2 linked regions of the Thermochromatium tepidum ATCC 43061 genome follow. The protein of the gene in region 1 interacts with the protein of each later gene in a pairwise test. Links are inferred from orthologs where the notes say so. Each region holds a gene or a part of one and is shown in the gene's direction. Other genes may lie near its edges.

What was found.
Region 2: the proteins of E6P07_RS01235 (region 1) and E6P07_RS03425 interact in binary tests that used the Escherichia coli proteins (3 or more experiments, as listed by UniProt). The link is inferred for Thermochromatium tepidum ATCC 43061 from one-to-one orthologs.

What each region holds. Positions count from the first base shown.
Region 1 is NZ_CP039268.1:259,291-268,517, reverse strand. What follows is about bases 2,288-5,680. They hold E6P07_RS01235 (2-oxoglutarate dehydrogenase E1 component), read left to right. Parts: upstream 2,288-2,606; coding sequence 2,607-5,480; downstream 5,481-5,680. Other genes in these bases: odhB (2-oxoglutarate dehydrogenase complex dihydrolipoyllysine-residue succinyltransferase), read left to right, coding at 5,477-5,680; E6P07_RS01240 (hypothetical protein), read right to left, coding at 2,288-2,369. In the rest of the region: E6P07_RS01255 (hypothetical protein), read left to right, coding at 1-269; E6P07_RS01250 (uroporphyrinogen-III synthase), read right to left, coding at 246-1,016; hemC (hydroxymethylbilane synthase), read right to left, coding at 1,020-1,946; more of E6P07_RS01240, read right to left, coding at 2,112-2,287; more of odhB, read left to right, coding at 5,681-6,757; E6P07_RS01225 (retropepsin-like aspartic protease family protein), read left to right, coding at 6,750-7,289; electron transport complex subunit RsxD, read left to right, coding at 7,621-8,661; electron transport complex subunit RsxG, read left to right, coding at 8,658-9,227. UniProt on the Escherichia coli protein: E1 component of the 2-oxoglutarate dehydrogenase (OGDH) complex which catalyzes the decarboxylation of 2-oxoglutarate, the first step in the conversion of 2-oxoglutarate to succinyl-CoA and CO(2).
Region 2 is NZ_CP039268.1:757,232-766,023, reverse strand. What follows is about bases 3,570-6,527. They hold E6P07_RS03425 (ATP-binding cassette domain-containing protein), read left to right. Parts: upstream 3,570-4,073; coding sequence 4,074-5,981; downstream 5,982-6,527. Other genes in these bases: E6P07_RS03420 (DUF2939 domain-containing protein), read left to right, coding at 5,974-6,527; xseA (exodeoxyribonuclease VII large subunit), read left to right, coding at 3,570-3,916. Outside these bases: more of xseA, read left to right, coding at 2,588-3,569; more of E6P07_RS03420, read left to right, coding at 6,528-6,543; E6P07_RS03415 (hypothetical protein), read left to right, coding at 6,551-6,853; E6P07_RS03410 (glycogen/starch/alpha-glucan phosphorylase), read left to right, coding at 6,892-8,792. UniProt on the Escherichia coli protein: Genetic data indicate it may be involved in ribosome assembly or function.

The sequences.
Region 1 (9,227 bases):
ATCACGATCATCACCTGATCGGCTATTTCAGCCGGGTCTATGACGAGGTCTCCACCCCTGGATATTACAGCGATCCCAAGGCGTTGCGGCTCGAGACCAACCTCTATGACGCCAAGCAAGAACGGCTGGTGTGGTCGGGTCGTTCCCAGCCGCTCGACCCCAACTCGGAGCACACCACACTCAGCCAGGTGATCGACGAGGTGATCGCTCAGATGCAACGGGACGGCCTTTTGCCGAACCGTCCGCTAGAGCAACGAACCTCCGAATAGCGCGATCAATGCCTGTAGGATGGACTCGTCGTCGGCACGCTCGGCCACCCGGATGGTCTGGAAGCCCAGATCACGCGCGGTCTGAGCGGTGCGTTCGGCGATCACGACCAGGGGCGTCTCCAGGAGTGGCGCTCGTCCCGCTTCGCCCAAGAGCGCAACCAGATTGAGCAAGATCTCATCGCTGGTCACCGTCACCAGATGGACCTCATGCCTCCAGCGGGCCAACACCTGGGTCGGGTCGACCTCGGGTCGCACGCGCCGATAGACCTCGGCGTAGTACACCTCGGCCCCGCGCTCGCTCAGGGTCCGGGCGAAGAGCTCGCGCCCGCCAACACCGCGCACGATCAAGACCCTGCGACCACGCATGTCAGAGAGTTCCGGCATCTCAAGCAGCGCCTCGCTCTCGTAACGCCCATTCGGGACCAGATCGGGCGCCCGTCCAGCCGCGGCGAGCGCGCGTGCCGTGCCGCGCCCGACCGCTGCGACCCATTTCACCCCTGGCCAGGTGCCAGTGCCGACCAGGGCCAGTGCCTGCTCGACCGCATTGGGACTGACGAAATACATCAGATCCCAGGGCTCACCCAGGAGCGCCTTGGCCCTCGGGTCGTGGGTCGGCGCGATGGCGATGGTCGGAAAACGGATGGCGCGCCCGCCCGCCGCCTCGATCAGGCGGCACAGCGGTTCAGCCTGACCGGCAGGGCGGGTCACCAGCACGCCACGACCGGCGAGATCGACGGCCCTGATCATGGCTCAGTGCCCCAGGAGTGCGTTTAGGATGGCATCAGCGCCCTGAGCGAGCAGATCCTCGGCCACCCGCACCCCGATCGCCTCGGGCTCGCTGCGCGGACCAGATGCCGTGGCGCGCAGGATGCGCGTGCCATCGGTGGTGCCGACGAGCCCCTTGAGGATGAGCCGATCGCCCTCGAGCACCGCATGGCCGCCGATCGGCACCTGGCAGCCGCCATTGAGCCGGGCGTTCAGGGCGCGCTCGGCGCGCACGCGGTCGCTGGTGTCACGGTCGGCCAGCGGAGCGATGAGCTGATGCACGCGCGCGTCCTCGATCCGACACTCGATGCCGATGGCGCCCTGGCCGATGGCCGGCAGCGAGTCGTCTGGATCAAGGGTGTCCCGGATGCGCGACGCGAAACCGAGCCGGATCAGTCCGGCGGCGGCCAGGATGATGGCATCGAACTCACCGGCATCGAGCTTGGCCAGACGGGTGTTGACGTTGCCGCGCAGCGGCTCGATGCGCAGGTCGGGACGCCGATCGGCGAGCTGACACTGACGGCGCAGACTGGAGGTCCCGACACAGGCCCCCGCCGGCAGCTCAGCGAGGCGCGTATAGGTATTGGAGACGAAGGCGTCATGGGGATTCTCACGCTCCATGATCACCGCCAGATGTAGACCCTCGGGCAACTCGACCGGCACGTCTTTCATCGAGTGCACGGCGATATCCGCCTCACCGGCCAGCATCCCCTGTTCCAACTCCTTGACGAACAGACCCTTGCCGCCGACCTTGGACAGGGGCGAGTCGAGCAGCTGGTCACCCTTGGTGGTCATGCCGATGATCTCGACCCTGAGATCGGGATGGAGCGCCTTGAGGCGGGCGGCGACATGCTCGGCCTGCCACAGGGCCAAAGGAGACTTGCGGGTGGCGATGCGAATGCTATTGGACATAGTGGATCCTGGAATCGAACCGCGTTCGACCGCAACGGGCGCGGACGTCGTGACGACAGGGTTCAAGATTGAAAACAAGATTGATCGACCGCAGGGATGCGGCCTGAAGCGCGATTGTGTCACAGGATGGCGCGGCAGGTCTCGGATCGCTGCATTGAGACCACTTCAGCGCAGTTCGGAATGGTGGCTTCGGGTGTCGAGGATCTGCTTGGCCGTGGCCTTTTGCAGCAGCGTAAACAGCTTGCGTTGCGCGACACTGTTGCTGCTGCTGGGCTCACCGATCAGTTCGAGACGCGCCTCAAAATAGGCGATGTCGGCCTCGAGCTTGGCCAGATGGATACGCACCTCGCGCAGACGCCGTTGGTGATCGAGCGCGAAATCAGGTGTCAAAAGACGTTCAGCGGGATCCGGATCTTTTGGCATGAGTACTCTCGTCTTCGGCGGCACGCCTATCGCCCTGTCGTCTTGGTCTAAGGTCTCAAGCATTGAATAACGCGATCATTTCAATTGGCTTCGTGCAGCCTGCGCCGTCGGCGACCGGCGTGTCGGGCGCCCTGTCGAGTATGCTATAAAACCTGCGCCCTGGGCCCGCGTCCACCGGCGTCGTGCTGGATCTTTTGACTAAGAATGGCAGACCAACAAATACAATCGAAATTCCGCATGGGCAAACGTTTAGATTCGTTCCGGGGCTCAAGCGCGCTCTACGGCGGCAACGCCGCCTTCATCGAGGATCTCTACGAGCGTTATCTCGTCGACCCAGAGTGCATCGATGCCGCCTGGCGCACACGCTTCGACAGACTGCGCCGCGAGACGGCCAATGCCTCGCTCGTCGCCGAGACGCCGCATGGCCCGATCCGTGACAACTTCCGGCGTTTGGCCCAGGAGCCGTGTGCAGGTGCCACCACGCGCTCGAACGCCTGTCTCGACCCGGCTGCCGCCGAGAGACAGGCGGCCGTGCTCAGTCTCATCAATGCCTACCGCTATCGCGGCCATCAGGTCGCCGACATCGATCCGATTCGGTTGCGCGAGACGCCGCACGTCGTCGACCTCGACCTCGAATATCACAATCTGAGTCCGGAAGACCTGGACCAGGTCTTCAACACCGGCTCGCTCTATGCGCCAGATCGCCTGTCGCTGCGCGAGATCCTCGCCATCGTTCGGGAGACCTATTGCGGCACGGTCGGCTCCGAATACATGCACATCACCAGCACCCAGGAGAAGCGCTGGATCCAGAAGCGACTGGAAGGCTATCGCGCCCGACCCGAGCTGGATAGCGAGGGCCGGCGCTGGCTGCTCAGACTCCTGACCGCCGCCGAGGGGATCGAGCGGTATCTCCACCAGCGCTATGTGGGTCAGAAGCGTTTTTCGCTGGAAGGGGGCGAGGCACTCATTCCGCTGCTCGACGAGCTGATCCAGCGCGCCGGACGCCAGGGGATGCAGGAGATCGTGATCGGCATGGCCCACCGCGGACGGCTCAATGTGCTCATCAATATCTTCGGCAAGCCGCCGGCTGCGATCTTCAACGAGTTCGAAGACAGGATCCAGATGGACTGGCGTCAGATGGTTGGCGACGTCAAGTATCACCTGGGCTTTGCCACGGATGTCGAGACCCCCGGCGGGATCGTCCATCTGGTGCTCGGGTTCAATCCCTCGCACCTGGAGATCATCGACCCGGTGATCCAGGGCTCGGTGCGCGCGCGTCAGCGCCGCCGCGGCGATCGCACCGGCGATCAGGTGCTGCCAGTGCTCATCCATGGGGACGCAGCCTTCGCCGGTCAGGGCGTGGTGATGGAGACCCTGCAACTGTCGCAGACGCGCAGCTATGGCACCGGCGGCACAGTGCACATCGTCGTCAATAATCGGATCGGTTTTACCACCAGCCACCCGCTCGATGCGCGTTCCACGCCCTATTGCACCGATGTCGCCAAGATGGTCGAGGCCCCGGTGTTCCATGTAAACGGCGACGACCCCGAGGCCGTGATCTTCGTCACCCGGCTCGCGCTCGACTTCCGCAACAGGTTCCACAAGGACGTCATCATCGATCTGATCTGCTATCGCCGACTCGGACACAACGAGGCCGATGAACCGGCGGTTACCCAGCCGATGATGTATCAGAAGATCCGTAGCCACCCAACACCGCGCGCGATCTATGCCGAGCGCTTGATTGCCCAGGGTGTGCTCACCCGGGCGGAAGAGCAGGCGATGGTTGCGTGCTATCGCGAGTCGATCGAACAGGGGGTGGTGACCGCACGCCCGGTGCTCTGCGATCTGGATCGGCGCATGCGGGTCGATTGGAGCTTCTGCCGTGGGACGCACTGGGATCAAGACCTCGACACCGGTGTACCCCTGGAGAGGCTGCGCGCGCTCACGGCGTCCATGCTGCGCCTACCCGAGGGCTTCAGCCTCCATCCACGGGTGGAGAAGGTCTGGGAAGAACGGCACAAGATGGCCCAGGGCGATCAGCCCCTCGATTGGGGCTATGCCGAGACCCTGGCCTATGCCACCCTGCTCGATGCCGGGGTCCCGGTGCGGCTCTCGGGTCAGGACGTTGGACGCGGCACCTTCTTCCACCGCCATGCCAAGGTCCATGATCAAAAGACCGGCGAGTCCTACACCCCGCTCCAGCATCTCGGTCCGCATCAGGGCGCCTTCATCGCCATCGATTCCATCCTGTCAGAAGAGGCCGTACTCGGCTATGAATACGGCTTTGCCACCGCCGAGCCGCATGCACTCACGCTCTGGGAGGCCCAGTTCGGCGACTTCGCCAATGGGGCGCAGGTGGTCATCGACCAGTTCATCACCTCGGCTGGGGTCAAGTGGGGGCTGTACTGCGGTCTGGTGCTGTTGCTGCCGCACGGGCTAGAGGGCCAGGGCGCCGAGCACTCCTCGGCGCGTCCCGAGCGCTTCTTGCAGCTCTGCGCCGGGCACAATATCCAGGTCTGCGTACCGACCACACCGGCGCAGATGTTCCACCTGCTGCGACGTCAGATAGTGCGTCCCTATCGCACACCTTTGATCGTGATGACGCCCAAGAGTCTGCTGCGCCATCGGCTCTCCGTGTCCGCGCTCGAGGAGCTGACCTGCGGGCAGTATCAGGTACTGATCCACGAGATCGACCCCATCGATCCCGCGGGGGTCGAGCGCGTCATCCTCTGTAGCGGCAAGGTCTATTACGAGCTGCTGGAGGCCCGGCGCGCCCGTGGTCAGACCAATGTCGTGCTGCTGCGCATCGAGCAGCTCTATCCCTTCCCCAAGCAGGCGCTGGCGCGCGCACTCGCCCCCTATTCGAGGGTCGAGGAGATCGTCTGGTGTCAGGAGGAGCCCCAGAACCAGGGCGCTTGGGACCAGATCAAGCACCGGCTCTCTCCGCTCATCCAGGACGGCCAGCGGCTGTATTATGTCGGACGACCGCCCTCCGCCGCGCCGGCCGTCGGTCATCGCGTCGCCCATGTCGAGCAGCAGGAGCGTCTGATCGGCGAGGCCCTGAGCGGCCATTACAATCCGGCCATGAATCAAAGGATCTCACCCCAATGAGTCTCGAAGTCCGCGTGCCTGCCCTGCCCGAATCCGTCACCGATGCACGGGTGCTGACCTGGAGCAAGGGGCCGGGCGAGGTGGTCAGGGAGGGCGAGCCTCTGGTCGAGCTGGAGACCGACAAGGTGATCCTAGAGGTGCCGTCTCCGCGTGCCGGCGTACTCAGGGAGATCCTGGCTGAGGAAGGCGCGCGGGTACAGGCCGATGAAGTGCTGGCGCTGATCGACGAGGGGGCGGTGAGCGCCCTGCCCGGCGCAACGCCCACACCCCCTGCCGCCTCCCAGCCGACGAAAAGTCCCACTCCACTCGCAGAAGAGGGATTGGGTGAAGGGGGGCCTCAGACAGGCGCCTCCCCCCATCTTACCCCCTCGGCGCGCCAGCTGGTCAGGGAGCTCCACCTGGATCCGAGCCAGATCCCCAGCCGCGACGGGCGCATCCAGAAGGCCGATGTCCTGGCCTATCTGGACGCGCGCGAAGGTCAGGTGCCGGAGCGTCATCCGGATCTCGCCGCTACTCGCAGCGCCCCCGGCGCTGACCCCCAGCCACCGGAATCCACGGGCGAGACCGCAACAGGCCCTCGCCCCGAACGGCGCGTACCCATGACCCGGCTGCGTGCGCGCATCGCCGAGCGGTTGCTTCAGGCCCAGCAGAACGCCGCACTGCTGACCACCTTCAACGAGGTCGATCTGAGTGCGGTCAACGCCCTGCGTGCGCGCTACAAAGAGACCTTCGAGCAGCGCCACGGCGTGCGGCTGGGGCTGATGGCGTTCTTCGTCAAGGCCGTGGTCGAGGCGCTGCAACGCTTTCCGGTGCTCAATGCCGCGATCGACGGCGAGGACATCCTCTATCACGGCTATTACGACATCGGCATCGCCGTGAGCTCGCCGCGCGGTCTGGTGGTGCCGATCCTGCGCAACGCCGACCGGCTCGGCATGGCCGAGATCGAGCAGGGCATCGCCGAGTTCGCCCGCAAGGCCAAGGACGGCAGCCTCAGCTATGAAGAGCTCACAGGGGGCACCTTCTCGATCACCAACGGCGGGGTGTTCGGCTCGCTGCTCTCGACCCCGATCCTCAACCCGCCGCAGAGCGCCATCCTGGGTCTGCACCGGATCCAGGAGCGTCCGATCGTCAAGGACGGTCAGATCCTGGTCGCGCCCATGATGTATCTGGCACTCACCTATGACCACAGGCTCATCGATGGGCGCGAGGCGGTGCAGTTCCTGGTCGCGATCAAGGAGCTGGTGGAAGACCCGGTGCGGTTGCTGTTGCGTGTCTGACGAGGGGCCTATCCGCGACGACTGGCCGGCCCGACTGGGTCGGGCCATGCTGTTTGGGGCCTGGGTCTCGGGGCTGGCGTCGCTTGGGCTGTTCTTCCATCAATGGCTGGAGCGGGACCACAACCCCAATCCGCATCCGCTCAGTCTCCAGGGGGCCGATGGCGTGGTCGAGGTGACGCTCCGACGCAATCGGGCCGGGCACTATGTCGCAAGCGGCAAGATCAACGGCGAGCCGGTGCGCTTTCTGATCGACACGGGCGCAACCGAGGTGGCACTGTCGTTGGACCTGGCGCAGCGGCTGGATCTGAGGCTCGGTCCGGAGGGGACCAGCCACACCGCCAATGGGATCACCCGCGCCTGGCCCACGCGGCTGGCGCGGGTCGAACTCGGCGACCTGGTTGCGCATGGGGTACGCGCGAGCGTGCTGCCGAACATGCCGGACGACGAGGTGTTGCTGGGCATGAGCTTCCTCAAGCCGCTCGAACTGATCCAGCGCGGCGATACCCTGACCCTGCGAGGTCAGTTACCTTGAAGATGACGGCATTACTCCGTTATAACCGTCTGATCCTCGTTGCCCTGCTGGGTCCGGCCATGACGTTGGTGTCGATCCTTGATCCAGGTCGGTCGCCGAGGCGATCCCAACCCGCGTCCCCGAGCCTATCTGGGAAGCGATGGGATAGAGTCCTGGTTGGATGGGACGGCGGATGCGATTGCGCCCCTGTCAGTCCGCGACTCGACCAGACGGACGCGTTTAGTTGAGTTCCGGTAAGCCGGCTGACGGCCCTGATCGATCTACAACCTTATTTTTCGCCTCAACGAGGTTGCCCAGCCGTGCACTGGAGCAACCCTTCGGATCCTGTTTCATGCAAAACGCCATCATCTCCTCCCCCCATGTGCCCCGAGTGAACCGGGTCGATCGCATCATGTTCGAAGTGCTACTGGCACTCATCCCCGGCATCCTGGTCATGACCTGGTTCTTCGGCTGGGGTCTGCTGATCAACATCGTGCTCGCCGTGACCTTCGCGGTGATGTTCGAAACCGTCGTGATGCTCCTGCGCGGACGCCCGCCGCTGATCGCACTGCGTGATCTAAGCGCCGTGGTGACGGCGGTGCTGTTTGCGCTCTCGGTCTCGCCGACGCTGCCTTGGTGGTTGACCCTGCTCGGGATGTTCTTTGCCATCGTGCTGGTCAAACAGCTCTATGGTGGCCTAGGCTACAACCCATTCAACCCAGCGATGGCCGCCTATGTCTTCTTGCTCGTCTCCTATCCGGTGGCCATGACCACCTGGCTGGCGCCCGCCGGGCTAGCCGAGCATCCGCTGAGCTTCATGGAGTCGTTGCGTCTGATCCTGGGCGGTGCGCTGCCGACTGGGCTCGAATGGGACGCCGTCTCCTCGGCCACCCCGCTCGACGAGATGCGCGGCAAACTCAAGCTGGGGCAAACCCTCGACCAGATCGTCCAGAGCCGGACCTGGGGCCTGCTCGGCGGACGCGGCTGGGAATGGGTCGGGGTGGCCTTCCTGCTCGGTGGGGCCTATCTCCTGGTACGACGGATCATTACCTGGCACATCCCTGTGTCCATGCTACTTGGCCTGACGGCCGCCTCCGCCTTATTTTGGGTCATCGCCCCGCAGACGCACCCGACACCCCTGTTCCATCTGTTCAGCGGTGCCACCATGCTCGGGGCCTTTTTCATCGCCACCGATCCGGTGACGGCCTGTACTACCAAGAAGGGCCAGCTCGTCTTCGGTGCCAGTATCGGTCTTATCGTCTATGTGATCCGCTCCTGGGGCGGCTATCCGGACGCGGTGGCCTTCGCGGTCTTGTTGATGAATATTGCCGCCCCGACCATCGATTACTACACCCAACCGCGTGTCTTTGGACATGGGAGCGCACGTACATGAGGACCAAGCTCGTCTCTCTCCTGCTATCCGGCGGGTTGCTCGGCGCCTTTGCCGTCATCAGCGTGTCCTTGGTCGCGATCACGCATGACTCGGTCGAGGCACGCATCGCCGACAACCAGTACCTGGCGATGAAGCGCAAGCTCGATACCATCCTACCCACTGAGCAGGTCAACAATGATCCGCTCCAAGACCGCCTCCAGGTCAGTGCGCGCCAGCTACTCGGCGCCGATTTCACCCAGGTCTATCGCGCGCGTCACGACGGCTCCCCGGTCGCTGTGGTGCTCGAACCCGTGGTCCCGGACGGCTATGCCGGTCCGATCAAGCTCTTGGTGTCGGTGCTGCGCGACGGCACCCTGGGCGGGGTGCGCGTGGTCTCGCATCACGAAACCCCTGGGCTCGGCGACAAGATCGAGGAGTCTAAGTCGGACTGGGTGCTGGGCTTTACCGGTAAGTCGCTGACCAACCCCCCGCTCGAGAAGTGGGCGGTGAGGCGCGACGGCGGTGAGTTCGATCAGTTCACGGGGGCGACCATCACACCGCGCTCGGTCGTCAAGGCGGTGCGTGAC
Region 2 (8,792 bases), 500 kb from region 1 along the record:
GGATGACGTTGACCAGACTGCCCTTGTAAGGGACGCGGCCCTCGATGCCCTCGGGGACCAGCTTCTCTTTTTCGGTGTTCTCCTGGAAGTAGCGGTCGCTGGAACCCTCGGTCGCCCCCATAGCGCCGAGTGATCCCATACCGCGATAAGACTTGTAAGAACGGCCCTGGTAGATCTCGACCTCGCCCGGCGCCTCGTCGGTGCCGGCAAACAGCCCGCCGATCATGACGCTGTGCGCACCGGCGGCGATGGCCTTGGCGATGTCGCCCGAGAAGCGCAGACCACCGTCGGCGATCAGCGGGACGCCGGTGCCCGCCAGCGCCTCGCTGACATTGGCCACCGCCGTGATCTGCGGCACGCCGACCCCGGCGACGATCCGGGTGGTGCAAATCGAGTTATGCACGATCGCGTTGTCGGCGATGAAGCTATGCGTCGGACAATCGACTTCGATGTCATAGACCGGGAGCGCCAAACGCAGCGGCTGACGGTCGAGAATTTTGAGTACCTGATGTTCTTCAGTCAGACGCTTGGTATACGAGACATTGAGACGCGCACGGTAAGAGTCGCGGCAGTCGGCATCTGAGACACCCACGAGACCGCCTGCCGACCCCGGCTCGACATGACAGTTCGGCAGACTACCTTTGACCAGTAGCGAAAGGATATTGAAGAGCTCGACCAGCGCTTGTGAGGTGTTGGTAAAGCCAATCCGACCATCAGCGTCCGTATAACCGTCGCTATCGACTAATCCATCGAAGAGTCCATGTAGATACTCAGGATTGGCGCATAACCATTCAGACGGCAGATGTTTTTCATGCCGCTTGCCGCAGCGGGCTAACAATCGTGCCCATTGCAGCGAGTAGAAATGAACATTGATGATGCCCGGGCCTTCTGACTGTACCGGTTCGACACCGGTGACTTCCTGAACACAGTGACTCAACTTGTCGGCGATGGACTGCTCGCGTTCGCTGAAATACCAGGAGACCCGACCAACTTCAGAGTTTTTCGAGGCGGCGATGAAGGCATGACCATCACCTAGGAAGGTACCGAACAGATAGCCGAGCTCATAGGAATCGCGGATCTCACAGTGATAGCGCGCAAGCTGTAGATCCTTGCGAATGGCGCAATCGGCAAGATTGATTTCGATGTGATTCGGTAGTTCAAAATCGATCCGGCGCGGGAACAGACAGACACCGCGTTCGACTTCAGCAATCGGTGTCCAATCGATTTTTGATTCACCTAGACGAGTTGGGCGCTCCAACACCTTGACGTACCCTTTGGAGGCAACCGTCTCGGCACTGACCGTACTCAGATCGCCAATCAGATAGCGATGGTCGGGCGTGGCCAACGTACCCAGAAAAGACGCTGCATGACGGATTTGCATGACCTCGCGCACGCCGGTGCACCAAGCATTGACGACCGTAACCGGCTTGCCGTCACGATTGATGACACGATCACCAGGATGTACCTGCTCAATATTTTTATAGGTCGCGTTGGCCATCAAGACGCGCGTACCAGCCGCAAAACAGCCCGGCCCGATGCCGACCTTCACCGCGTCCGCACCGGCCTCGACCAGGGCGCGCGCGGCCTCCGCGGTCGCGATGTTGCCGCCGATGACCTGGAGATCCGGATAGTGTCTCTTGATCCAGCGCACCCGATCGAGCACGCCCTGCGAATGACCATGCGCCGTGTCGACCACCACCACATCGACGCCTGCCTCGACGAGCGCCGCGATCCGCTCCTCGGTGCCCTTGCCCACACTCACCGCGGCGCCGCAACGCAGACGCTCGTGATCGTCGCGCGAGGCCTTGGGGAAGTCCCTGGCCTTCTGGATGTCCTTGACCGTGATCAGACCGCGCAGCTCGAAGCGATGATTGACCACCAACACCTTTTCGATGCGGTGTCTGTGCAGGAGGGCGATGACCTCTTCGCGGCTCGCCCCCTCCTGGACCGTGACCAGCCGCTCCTTGGGGGTCATGATGGTCGAGACCGGCTCGTCCATGCGTGTCTCGAAGCGCAGGTCGCGCCCAGTGACGATGCCGACCAGTTCGCCGCCGTCGGTGACCGGGACGCCCGAGATGTTGTTGGCGTGGGTGAGTGCCAATACCTCGCCAATACTCATACGTGGCGAGACTGTGATCGGATTGCGGATGATGCCGCTCTCGTACTTTTTGACCGTCAGCACCTCGCGCGCCTGGCGCTCGACACTCATATTCTTGTGTATGATGCCGATGCCGCCCTCCAAGGCCATAGTAATGGCCAGACGCGACTCGGTGACGGTATCCATGGCTGCCGAGATGAGCGGGATGCGCAGATCGATCGCGCGGGTCAGTTTGGTGCTGAAATCGACCTCGTTCGGCAGCACGGTGGAGTGGGCTGGAACGAGCAGAACATCGTCGAAGGTGAGTGCTTCCTGGATCAGGCGCATGACTGGAGGCTCCGCGGATCGCGTCGAGAGACAGGAGGCCGGAGCAAAGGCGCAAAAGGCCCCGGCGGCTTGGCGCCGCCCGGTCGGAGCAGGCTCCCCGCCCCAACCGGCGGTGCTCTAGATAAACGTTTAAGTCTAAAATAATTGACTCAAAGAGTAAAGATGGGTTTCTCACGCGACATCCACAGCGTCTCGCGTCTGGTCAGCGAGGCACGTGCTGTACTCGAAACCGGCTTTCCGCTGCTCTGGGTACGCGGCGAGATCTCAAACTTTTCCCAACCCAGCTCGGGGCATCTCTATTTCAGCCTCAAGGATGCCGGGGCCCAGGTACGATGCGTGCTATGGCGTTCCAAGCGTCAGCGGCTGACCTTTGCCCTGGCCAACGGACAACAGGTAGTGGCACGCGCGCAGGTTTCGCTCTATGAGCCCAGGGGTGAGTTCCAACTCCTCATCGAGCATCTGGAACTGGATGGCGCGGGGGCGCTACGACTGGCGTTCGAGCAGCTCAAACAGCGCCTCGCCGCCGAAGGGCTGTTCGACCCGGCGCTCAAGCGTCCACTCCCGGCCTTCCCGCGTCAGGTCGGACTCATCACCTCGCCAACCGGCGCAGCGGTGCGCGACCTGATCACCCTGCTCGAACGGCGCCTCCCGGCCTTACCCGTACTGATCTATCCGGCCCTGGTACAGGGCGAGTCGGCGCCCGAGTCTCTGATCGCCGCGCTCGAGCTGGCCAATGCGCGTGCTGACTGCGATGTCCTGATCCTGGCGCGCGGCGGCGGCTCGCTGGAGGATCTCAATGCCTTCAATGACGAGCGGCTCGCACGCGCCATCCGTGCATCCAGGATCCCAGTGGTGAGCGGCGTCGGACACGAGATCGATTTCACCATCGCCGATCTGGTCGCCGACCAGCGCGCGCCCACGCCCTCGGCGGCAGCGGAATTGGTCGCGCCCTCGGGCGCGCATCTGAGCGAGCGCGTGGCGATGCTTTTCAACCGACTGGTCGCGGCCCAGCAGCGTCGACTCGACACGGCTCGTCAGCGCCTGGACGCGAGCCGGCGCCACCTGAATCTATTGCACCCGATGGCGCGGCTTCAGCAACAGATCCAGCGGCTGGATCGCGCCGAGTGGCGACTGCGCACGCTCATCGCCAACCGGCTCGGTGAGGCCCGCCGGCGTCTGCAACCGGTCGTCGAGCGGCTCGAACGCCAGATACCCGTGCATCGGATCGAGCGTGCACGCTGGCGATTGGAGGCGCTGGAACGCCGTCTGCGCCGTGCTCAGTCCGAACTGCTGACACATCGGCGCGAACGGCTGTTGCGCGCCGTCGCCGGACTAGAGGCGCGCAGTCCGCTGGGAACCCTGAGTCGGGGCTATGCCATCCTGACCCGCTGGCCCAAGGACGAGATCGTCCGTGACCCCGCCCAGGTCGCACCGGGCGATTGGCTCCGGATCCGGGTGGCCGGTGGGTGGATCGAGGCGGTGGCGCGTTGATTGGGATGAGGTTTCGCCTGGTCTTCCCTCTCCCCAACCCCTCCCCCGCGAGTGGATAAGGGCTAGGGTATGCGAATCGTTGGCGAACAGTGCCTGAACACAACACAATCTTCGCGCGAAAATTGTCGATCACCTAGACGCGGTTGACCAAGAGTTCATGCTGCAACTGAAAGACCTGAGTTTCCGTCGCGGCCCCAATCGGCTGCTCGAAGGGGCCACACTCAGCCTCTATCCGGGCTGGAAGGTTGGACTGGTCGGGGCCAACGGCTGCGGCAAGTCAAGCCTGCTCGCCCTGCTGCGCGACGAGTTGCACGCCGAGGCCGGCGAGGTTGTGATCCCGCCCGGCTGGGAGATCGCCCATGTCGCCCAGCATACCCCGGACACCGATCGCCCGGCCATCGAGTTCGTACTCGACGGCGATCGCGAACTGCGCCGGCTCCAGTCCGAGCTGGCCGAGGCCGAGGCGTCCGGCCAGGGTCTGCGTCAGGCCGAGCTGCACGGACGACTGGAGTCGATCGGCGCCTATGAGGCCACCAGCCGCGCCGCACGGCTGCTGCATGGTCTGGGTTTTGCGCCCGGCGAGGAACGACGTCCGGTCGACAGCTATTCGGGTGGCTGGCGGAGGCGGCTGGCCCTGGCCCGCACCCTCATGTCCCGTTCGGACCTGTTGCTCCTGGACGAGCCGACCAACCATCTGGATCTCGACGCCGTCATCTGGCTCGAAGGCTGGCTCAAGGCCTATGCGGGCACATTGATCCTGATCTCGCACGACCGCGATTTCCTCGACGCGGTGGTCGGTCATACCCTGCACCTGGAACACCGGCGTCTGACGCTTTACATGGGCAACTATTCGGCCTTCGAGCGCCAACGGGCCGAACGTCTCGCCCAACAGCAGTCTGCCTATGTGCGCCAGCAACACCAGATCGCCCAGATGCGCCGCTTTGTCGAGCGCTTCCGCGCCAAGGCGACCAAGGCGCGTCAGGCCCAGAGCCGCCTGAAGGCACTCGAACGCCTGGAGCGGATCGCCCCGGCTCATGTCGACTCACCCTTCCGCTTCGGCTTTGAGCCGCCCGACCATCTACCACGCCCACTGCTGCGGCTCGAGGCGGCCGTCGCCGGCTATGGCGAGCGGACTGTGCTCGATGGGGTCGGATTCAGCCTCGCCCCCGGCGACCGCATCGGTCTGCTCGGACGCAACGGCGCCGGCAAGTCCACACTCATCAAGGTCCTGGCCGGCACCCTGCCGCTTCAATCTGGGCGTTGCGAGCGCGCCCAGGAACTCAAGATCGGCTATTTCGCCCAGCATCAGCTCGATCAACTGCGCCCCGACGACAGCCCGCTCGCCCATCTGCGTCGTCTCGACCCGCAGGCGACCGAACAGGCCCTGCGCGACTATCTCGGCGGCTTCGGCTTCGCCGGTAATCGGGCCCTGGAACCGGTCGCGCCGCTCTCGGGCGGGGAGAAGGCGCGGCTGGTGCTCGCGCTCATCATCCGGCAGCGCCCCAATCTGCTGCTCTTGGACGAACCGACCAACCATCTGGATCTGGAGATGCGTCAGGCCCTAGCCGAGGCGCTCCAGGAGTTCGATGGGGCACTGGTGCTGGTCTCACACGATCGCCATCTGCTACGCGTCACGAGCGACACGCTCTGGCTGGTCGACGGCGGTGCAGTGCGTCCGTTCGACGGCGACCTCGACGACTATCCGGCCTGGCTTGCCGGACGCCAGCTCCAGGACCAGCAACGGCGATCGAAGGATTCAGGCCCGAGCGAACGCGGCAGCGAGCGCAAGCAGCAGCGGCGTCAGGCCGCCGAGGCGCGCAAGGCACTGCAACCCCTGCGCACGCGCGAGAAGGCCCTGGAGCGACGGCTCGCCGAGCTGGGCGAACGCCGTGCCGCGCTGGAACAGGAGCTGGCCGCGCCCGAACTCTACGAACCAGCCGCCAAGGATCGCCTGCTCAGGCTCCTGGACGAACAACGCCGACTCCAGGCCGACCTGGAGGATACCGAGACGGCCTGGCTGGAGGTGAGCGAGGCCATTGAGAACTTCCAGACCGACGATGCCTGAGACCACCGCGCCCCGGCCTACCCTCGTCCTCAGCGGGCACAGATCGCACTGGTCCTGGCTGCAACAGATTTGGTCGCGCGTGCGTCTTACACTGACGCATGCGGCGATCCTGATCCTGGTCTTGACATTGGGCTATGGTCTCTGGCCCTATGGCACCCTCCGGCGTCTAGAGCATGCGGTCCTGGCTGGGGATCAGGCCAAGGTCGCTGCCCTGGTGGACCTGGGCGCGGTGCGCGACGAGATCGCCCGCCGGCTCGACAAGGACCGGAGCAGTCTCATCGAGGCGGTCTCGGACAGCTTCATCGACTGGCTGGAGGCAGGGATCCGTCAGCATGGCGTCGCGGCGCTCCAGCGGTTGGTGACGCTCGACTGGGTACGCGAGCAGTTTCTGTTGATCCCAACACTCCAGGGACCGGGGATCTGGGCGTCGATCTCGGAGATCTTCTTCAGCGCACCGGACGATCTGCGGATCCGGATCGAGCGCGCACCCCTGGCATCGCCGCTCAACCTGAGACTCCAACTCAAAGGACTCGCCTGGCAAGTTACCCTGATGTACGACTGAAAGCCCCATGAGCGTTCAATACAAGGCCTCCAATCGGGCCCGTCGGGTCGTCGCCTCACTGCTGGTTCCGACCGAGACGCCCTTTAAGGACTATCTGAAGGCAGCCGACTATTGCACCGCCATCATGCTCTATACCGATCGCCCGGCTGATTATGAGTATATGGTTCAATGGCGCGCGGCCTTCGCGGCCCTGATGGTGGCCGGACCCGACGAGCGCCGACGTCTGCTCAAACGCCTGCGCGAGGATTTCAAACAGGGACACTCTCCTCTGCCGAGCCTCCAACCCGAGACCCCGACGGCCTCCAACTGAACGCCCAAAAGGGCACTTCGCAACCAGGATTCCAGCGCATGTCTTCATCGACCAAGCTCATCAAGAACTGCCCCAACGACTCTACCTTTGATCTGCCACCGCTGTCGCTCGACGCCGATGGGATCGCGCACGACTTCAAGCACTATTACGTCCATACCTTCGGACGCGATCGTCAGTGCTTATCGGCCCATTACCCCTATCAGGCACTGGCCACGACAGTGCGCGATCGATTGATGGAGCGTTGGAAGACCACACGTCAGGCCTATGACGAGTCCGGTTGCAGGCGCGCCTATTACCTGTCGCTGGAATTCCTGATGGGGCGGGCGCTGTCCAATGCCACCTTCAACCTGGATCTCGACGAAGCGGTGGCACGCGGTCTGCGTACCCTGGGGCTGGAACTGGAAGAGATCGCCTCGACCGAGCCGGATCCGGGTCTGGGTAACGGCGGTCTGGGCCGGCTTGCGGCCTGCTTCCTAGACTCCTGCGCCACCCTGCAACTGCCGGTACGCGGCTACGGGTTGCGCTACGAATACGGCATGTTCCGCCAGGTGATCGAGAACGGCGCTCAGGTCGAGGAGCCGGATCACTGGTTGCGCGAAGGCCATCCCTGGGAGATCGAGCGCCCCGAGTTCACCCAACGCATCCAGTTCGGCGGTCGTACCGAGACCCATCGCGACCAGAACGGGCGCATCGTCGTGCGCTGGGTCGACACCCATGATGTGCTGGCCATCCCCTATGATGTCCCGGTGCCAGGTTATCGCAACGACACCGTCAATACATTACGACTGTGGAAGGCGGCGGCCACTGACGAATTCGACCTCGACGAGTTCAACGCCGGCAGCTACACCGAATCCGTGGCGCAGAAGAACGCCGCCGAGCACATCACCATGGTGCTCTATCCCAATGATGCCAGCGAGAACGGCAAGGAACTCAGGCTGCGTCAGCAGTATTTCCTCGCCAGCGCCAGCCTCAAGGACGTGTTGCGCGACTGGATCCGTCTGCACGGACATGACTTCAGCCGCTTCGCCGAGCTGAACTGCTTCCAGCTCAACGACACCCACCCGGCGGTGTCCGTGGCCGAACTGATGCGCCAGCTCCTGGACGAACACCATCTGGAATGGAACGAGGCCTGGGACATCACCCGCCGCACCCTGGCCTACACCAACCACACGCTTCTACCCGAGGCCCTGGAGCGCTGGCCGGTGCGGCTGTTCCGCCAGCTCCTGCCGCGGATCCTGGAGATCATCTTCGAGATCAATGCCCGCTTCCTCGACGAGGTCGCCCTGCGCTGGCCGGGCGACATCGACCGTCTGCGGCGCATGTCGCTGATCGAGGAAGGACATGACCCCCAGGTGCGCATGGCCTATCTGGCGATCGTCGGCAGCTTTTCGGTCAATGGCGTGGCGGCGCTGCACTCACGGCTGCTGGTCGAGGGACTGTTTCGCGACTTCTATGAACTCTGGCCCGAGAAATTCAACAACAAGACCAATGGGGTCACGCCGCGCCGCTGGCTGGCGATGTGTAACCCCGGCCTACGCGACCTGCTCAACGAAACCATCGGGACGGGCTGGACGCGCCATCTGGAACAGCTATCGCGTCTAGCCCACTATGCTGAGGACAGCGCCTTGCGCGCGCGCTGGCACGCGATCAAGCAGGCCAACAAGGCCAGGCTCGCCGAGCAGATCCACGACCTCTGCGGCGTCGATTTCCCGCTCGAGGCCATGTTCGATGTCCAGGTCAAGCGCATCCACGAATACAAGCGCCAGTTGCTCAACGTCTTGCATGTCATCCATCTCTACAATCGCATCAAACACGGCGACACCGCAGACTGGACGCCGCGCTGCATACTGATCGGCGGCAAGGCGGCGCCCGGCTATTTCATGGCCAAGCTGATCATCAAGCTGATCAACTATGTCGCGCGCGTCGTCAACAAGGATCC